Regions from separate parts of the Rhodococcus sp. SJ-2 genome, predicted to be linked through region 2. Evidence: riboswitches for the same ligand, from Rfam matches in the RefSeq annotation. Region 2 holds a riboswitch; the other holds the start of a gene.
The links. A riboswitch is a leader RNA that binds a small molecule or an ion and turns the genes downstream of it on or off. The one in region 2 is predicted to bind cobalamin.

Region 1 (3,407 bases), 2.7 Mb from region 2:
GTGAGTTGTGTTGCAGGAACGCCGAAGGCACGAGTGATCGTTGCTGGGGACAAGGCCTCGGATGCGTCGCCGTAGGTCGCGAGAGCGCCGTCGTGGAGGACGGCGACCCGATCGAAGTACGCCGCCGCGAGCGCGAGGTCGTGCATTGCGGCCACCACCGTGCAGCCGAGGCCGCGCAGTGTGTCGAGGAGGTGTATCTGATGGCGGATATCGAGATGGTTGGTCGGTTCGTCCAGGATCAGCAGGGACGATTCCTGAGCCAATCCACGAGCCAGCATGGCGCGGCGCCGTTCACCGCCCGAGAGTTGATCGCACCGGCGATCGACTGCGTGTGCCAATTCGACGGTGGTCAGTGCGCGCAGTGTGACCTCCCGATCGGATTCTTCTCCCAGGGACCAGGGTGGCCGATGGGGGATGCGGCCCATGGCGACCATCTCACCGAGCAAGAGGTCCTGAGGGGGTGTTTCCTCCTGACCGACATAGGCAATCGCTCGTGCCCGAGCACGTGGCGGAAGCGAATAGAGATCTCGGCCGTCGAGGGTGACGGTTCCCTCCGCGGGGGCGCGCAGGCCTGCGAGGGTTCGAAGCAATGTCGATTTACCGCTCCCGTTGATTCCCACCAGCGCCACCATGGAGCCGGCGGGGAAGTCGAGATCGATGCCGGACAGAATGTCCGATCCGGCGATCCGGCAGCGAACATTGCGCATCCGAATATGCATCAGTCACCGTCCGAAAAACTGTAGTGGCGGCGCCCCAGCAGGAAGAGGAACACCGGTGCCCCCACGAGACCGGTCATCACACCCAGGGGGAGTTCCTCCGGACTGAGCAGGACCCGAGCAGCGATGTCGATCCAGAGCAGGAACAGTGCGCCACCGAGTGCGGCCACAGGAAGCACCACCCGATGGCGTGCGCCCACCACGATCCTGGCGAGGTGCGGCATGATCAGGCCGACGAATCCGATTCCTCCGGACACCGAGACCAGCACGCCGACAAGAATCGACGACAAAGCGAAGAGTCCCAGTCGGAGCCCCCGCACCGGCACACCGAGTGCTCTGGCCACGTCCGGTCCGCTTGCCAGCGCGTCGAGCCATGAATGGAGTGCGAACAGGATCGCGGCAGACGCAACCACGACGAGCAGGGCAGGGAGAATCTGCACCCACATCGCACCCGCCACGCTTCCGAGGGTCCAGTGCAGGACCGACCGAACGGCATCGCGGTCATCACTGAGGAAGACCAGGAAGCTGGAGACGGACGAGAACGCCGAGGCCATGACCACGCCGGTGAGAATGAGACGGAGTGGGGTCAGGCCCCCCTGTGCAATGGAGATGCCGAAGACCGCGGCTCCGGCGACCATGGCGCCGATCAGGGCGCCCAACGACAATGCCCACACACCGATAGTGGTCAGGACACCGAACATGATGACGAGAGTGGCCCCGACGCCGGCACCGGCGGAGATACCCAGAAGATAGGGATCGGCCAGCGGATTTCGCACCAGGGTCTGCATTGCGGCCCCGGCCATGGCCAGGCCTGCACCGACGATGAGCGCCATCAGGATGCGGGGAGCACGAAGTTCCCAGATGATCGTGTCGTACACCGGGTCGGGGCCGACCCCACCGGTGAAATGTGCTCGCACCACGTCCCATGTGGCGGACAGCGGCACCGGCTCGGACCCGAAGGTCAGCGACATGAATCCGCTGAGGACGACCGCGAGGGCGAGGACGACCAGGAGCGGGATCGCCGGAATTCGTGTGTGCTGCGGTGGCGTGGTGCGCTGAGGTGACTTCGCGACCTCGAGCAACTCAGCACCCCGACGGTGCGGACTCCGTGACCTGTCGTGGGGTCGGTAGGTCGCTTCGTGCGGAGGCGTGAACACGAATGGGGAGGGCGGTGCCATCGGTCTGGGCGCGCATCGATCGTTCTCTCGTATCAGGGGCCCAATCGCGAGGCCCACGTGTGTGATTCGGTGAGCCAGCAGGTCTTCGGACTCAGGGTCGTTCCGACAGGGCGCCTTCCCGGACCGATTCCGGTCCAGTGGCACGTGCCCTGTCGGTCGCCTTCACCGCTGCGCGACAGTTCCGGAGTTGCACCGGATTCCCTTGCATTTCTGATGCACGTACTGCATCAGGGCTGCTTCTGACTCGTGGAGAACGTAACACAGGCGTAACAATGGCCGTGGGTCCGGACCCGCTGTGCGAGATCCGGGGTCCACGGCGTCGATCTACCGGTGACGACCGTCAGCGGAGTGCGTCGAGCGCCTCCGCGATCGGTGTGTCGCCGTTGTTGAACTCGATCATGCGACCGGCGGTCTCGGGACGCTCGAGCACTGCAGCGATCACGGCGGCGACATCGGCGCGCGAGACCTGCCCCTTGTCTCTCGCACCCTGACCCTCGATCTCGATCCGTCCGGTCGGGGGATCCAGGGTGAGGGCGCTCGGCCCGAGAATGGTCCACTCGAGATCGGTGCCGCGCAGGTGTGTATCGGCGGCGGCCTTCGCCTCTGCGTACGGATGGAAACTGTTGTCCTCGGGCACACCGTGGTCGGGTCTCGCCCCGAAGTACGACACCATCACGTACCGCCGCACGCCTGCCTCCTGCGCGGCTGTCATCGATGCGATCGCGGCATCACGGTCCACGGCGTACGTGCGGGCGGGGTTGCCGCCGCCCGCACCCGCCGACCACACCACCGCATCGTGGCCCTGCAGCAGGTCGGACAGCGCCGCGATGTCGAGTTGCTCGACGTCGGCCACCACCGGCGTGCCTCCTGCGGCGCGTACGTCGTCGGCGTGGTCGGGGTTGCGAATGAACGCACTGGTCTCGTGGCCGGAGTCGGCGAGTAACCGCTCGAGGTGCAGCGCGACCTTGCCGTGTCCGCCGAAGAGTGCGATGCGTGCCATGTCGAGTGCTCCTTGTGTCCGGGGATCGGGTGCGTCTCCCAGCATGCCTTCCTTCCGATATCCGCGCGCGAAGAAGGCACGCACACTCGGTCGACGCCTGGGGCCTGCCTCTTCTGTTCGCGCGCGGAGTTGCCGGAGTGGCCGGACACGGCAGGCGATCGCTACCTGGACGGCGTGTGCGCAGACAGTGACCCGGCGGCACTCGACTTCGGCATACGCGGATTGTGTTCGGAGGATGCAGGCTGTTCGGGCGTGGAGCCGAGCAGTACCGACATCATCACCGCATGGATCCGTGGCGCCTGTTGCCGCACGGCGTTGGGACCGAGGAACACACCCAGATCGGGAACGAGGTTGAGCGCTGCGTACAGAAGGAAGCGTGATTCGACGCTCGAGAGTTCGGGGCGTACCTCGTTGAGGAGGGTGGCCCATTGTTCGACGTCGAGTCGCTGGCGCATACGTAGATCTGCCCGCGGTCCGGGAGGCACATTGATCAGCTCCGCAAAGTACACGGAC
Region 2 (3,407 bases):
CGCTCGACGCGGTCGGCGCGGCAGAACTGGCGTCCCGGCAGTTCAGCGAGCTGTCCGATGGGCAACGGCAACGCACGCTCACTGCCCGCGCGCTCGCTCAGGATCCCTCGCTGCTCGTACTCGACGAACCGACATCGTTTCTCGACGTTCCCTCGAGGGTCGAGCTCGTCGACGTGCTACGTCGGCTCGCTCGTGAACAGAACCTGGCCGTGATCATGTCCACCCACGAACTCGAACTCGCGCTGCGTGTGTCGGACCGGATGTGGTTGCTCGACGGCGACCGGACACTGACCTGCGACTCCCCCGCTGCGCTGGCCGAATCAGGGCGTATCGGGGCAGCATTCGATCGTGGGCGGATGCGCTTCGATCCGCGCACACTGGTGTTCGACCTCGAACCGGAGGACAGCCGTGCCTGATGCTGCTGCAGTACTCGAACGCATCGCCGCGCTGAGTCCCTACTTCGCGGTGAGCACCGGTCCGGTATCGGACAGCCGGTGGCAACCGACCTCTGCGCTGCGCGACTGTACGGTTCGCGATCCTCTGGTGTCGGACACGGCGCACCGAATGGGAACCGGGGAGACGCGAGTGGCCGCGTCGACTCTGTTCTTCGGCTACGCCGCACGAATGTGGTCCGTTGCGTTGGGCTCGGTCGTGGACTCCGGCCGATGCATCCGGCTCGACCCGGAGACGTTGCTGTGGCGCAACGACGGGGGTCTGCGTCTGCACATCGTCGACCCCGAATTCGGTTCGGCCACCGGTGAAGTTCTCGATGACCAGCTCGAACCGCTTATCGAGGCGTGGAGCGACATCGTCGCCCCCGGGTTGATGTGGGGGAACTCCGCGTCTGCGCTCATCGGGGCCGGACGAGTGATCGGTGAAGCAGCGCAGACACACATCGACACGCTCTTGGACGATCCCCGTCTGGCCGGCGCGCTGGTTCGCTCGACCGGCCGGCGTCGCAGTTGCTGCCTGTACTACCGCGTCCCCGGGGGCGGAGTGTGCGGCGACTGCGTCTTCCCCAGCCCACCGAAAACATCGACGAAGGAGATTCTGTGACAGTCGTATTCGACCCCGAGATCGTCGACACCGAGGACGGCGGTCGCGAACAGCGCTGGGCACTTCCCACCGACGAGGACTCACTGCTGCGTCTGATCCGGCTGCTGTTCGACGAGTACTGGAACGACATGTGGTTCGGCCTGCTCATCGAAGGTTCGGCGCTCGAGGTCGCCGCGCCCAACGCTCCGAAGAAGATCTCGATGTACGACGGGTATGCGACCGTCGACTTCGGTCGCTGGCATTTCCATCTGTGCATCGGCGAGCACACCGCGAGCGGCCCGGAACTCGGCCGTATCCGCCGCTGCAGCCGCGCCGAGTTGTACCGCAGGATCGGCAAGGACGACGCCCCGACATCGTGGGGTGTACGCCTGTTCAACGGCCGCGACGAGCAGATGCTCACTGTCATGTTGCCCACCCCGTTCCTCACCAACATGCAGCAACTGACCGAGGCACCTGTGTGGGAGCACCTCGAGGCGTGGGATCGGATCCGCTCGGAGTTCCTCGGCCTGGAGCCGGATCCCCGCGACCGCACCGGTAAAGGCTTTCGCCACTCCTGACCAGCACAGCCGACAGGAACGCACCGACGAAACTACAACCCGCGCAGACAGATACAACCCTTGGGAAGGGCGGTATCTGTCTGATTGCGTTGTAGCCGTTCCGCTTCAGCGATTGCCCATTCGAACGAGGACGTGGCTATACTCCGGGATGTAGTTGGTTCGCCGTGCCGGTCGTGAGGAGCCCCGAAGACCGTGGCGGCGTCGACGCATCCTCGATCGGGATGCGGAGAGGGAACCCGGTGAGAATCCGGGACTGTCCCGCAGCGGTATGCAGGAACGACCGCCGTCATCAGCACTGGGCATCATCCCGGGAAGCGACGGCCACTAGGTACGGGCCCACAGGCCCGGGCGCTTGCAAGTCCGAAGACCTGCCATCTGCGCCGGGCACGCCGTGCCCGGCGGTGTGCCGCCTCGTGGACAGGGCGCGCGGACCGGCATCGCATTCTTTCGCTCCGGCTGGATCGGAGTCGACTGGGCTCGGTCGGATTCGTGCACCCAACGGGCGGTAGGCCACCACGGACCGACCACCGGAGTACCACCAGTGTCTACATCCTCTGCACCGGCCTTCCACGCCACCGTTCTCGGATCCGCACGGATCGGACCGAACCGCGAGCTCAAGAAAGCCGTCGAATCCTATTGGGCCGGAAAGATCGATCGCGACGCCCTTGATAAGGTCGCTGCCGATCTGCGCGTCGACACCTGGGCCGCACAGCGCGATGCCGGGCTCGACTCGATCCCTGTCAACACGTTCTCGTACTACGACCACGTTCTCGACACCGCAGCCATGCTCGGCGCACTGCCGCCTCGTGTGTCAGGAATCGCCGACGACCTCGACCGCTATTTCGCCGCAGCGCGAGGCAACGACGACGTCGCACCGCTCGAGATGACGAAGTGGTTCGACACCAACTACCACTACCTCGTGCCGGAAATCGGCCCGGACACCGTCTTCGCCCTCGACACCTCGAAGGTTCTCGGCGAGGTCGCCGAGGCCCGTGCGCTCGGTATTCCTGCCCGCCCGGTTGTCGTCGGACCACTGACGTTCCTGCTGCTGTCGAAGGCCGTCGACGGGCAAGGCCCGCTGCTCGACCGCGTCGGTGAACTCGTCCCGCTCTACCGGGATCTGCTGGCGCAGCTCGCCGCCGCCGGGGCCGAGTGGGTGCAGCTCGACGAACCCGCACTCGTCCGCGATCTCGACGACGCGACCGTCGCCGCGGTCGAGCAGGTGTACGGCACGCTCTCGCAGGCGCAGGACCGTCCCGCAATCCTCGTCGCCTCCTACTTCGGCAACCTCGGTCCGGCGCTCGCTGCGCTCGCCCGCACCGGTGTCGAAGGCCTCGCAGTCGACCTCGTCGCAGGTGACGCGGCCGGCATCGCCGGACTGCCTACTCTGTCGGACAAACTGATCGTGGCGGGTGTGGTGGACGGCCGCAACGTGTGGCGCACCGACCTGGAGAAGGCGCTGGCGGCCCTCGCGACACTGCTCGGCTCGACGGGTTCGGTGGCGGTGTCGTCCTCGTGCTCGTTGCTGCACGTTCCGTACACGGTCGAGGCAGAATCAGGCCTCGACGAGTCGCTGCGCGCGTGGCTGGCGTTCGGTGCGGAGAAGCTCGCCGAGGTGGCCACGCTGTCGACCGCGCTGCGCAGTGGCCGCGACGCCGTGGCGTCCGAGCTCGACGCGGCTCGTGCCGCCGCCGAGCTGCGCGCGTCCGATCCTCGTCTGCGCAACAACCAGGTGCGCGGCATGCTCGACTCGATCACGGGGGATCGCAGTCGCACGTCGGCCGATCAGCGCCG

Region 1: it holds a riboswitch for cobalamin, as region 2 does, so the genes downstream of both, ACSYG9_RS18075 (FecCD family ABC transporter permease) here and metE (5-methyltetrahydropteroyltriglutamate--homocysteine S-methyltransferase) in region 2, are expected to answer to the same signal.

What each region holds. Positions count from the first base shown of each region.
Region 1 covers NZ_CM132340.1:3,837,320-3,840,726, forward strand. Annotated here, with positions in the region: gene ACSYG9_RS18070 (ATP-binding cassette domain-containing protein) at 1-707, opposite strand, end outside; gene ACSYG9_RS18075 (FecCD family ABC transporter permease) at 719-1,798, opposite strand; cobalamin riboswitch at 1,954-2,136, opposite strand; gene ACSYG9_RS18080 (SDR family oxidoreductase) at 2,235-2,894, opposite strand; gene ACSYG9_RS18085 (TetR family transcriptional regulator) at 3,056-3,407, opposite strand, start outside.
Region 2 covers NZ_CM132340.1:803,000-806,406, forward strand. Annotated here, with positions in the region: gene ACSYG9_RS03785 (ABC transporter ATP-binding protein) at 1-416, shown strand, start outside; gene ACSYG9_RS03790 ((2Fe-2S)-binding protein) at 409-1,056, shown strand; gene ACSYG9_RS03795 (DUF7676 family protein) at 1,053-1,613, shown strand; cobalamin riboswitch at 1,799-2,003, shown strand; gene metE (5-methyltetrahydropteroyltriglutamate--homocysteine S-methyltransferase) at 2,155-3,407, shown strand, end outside.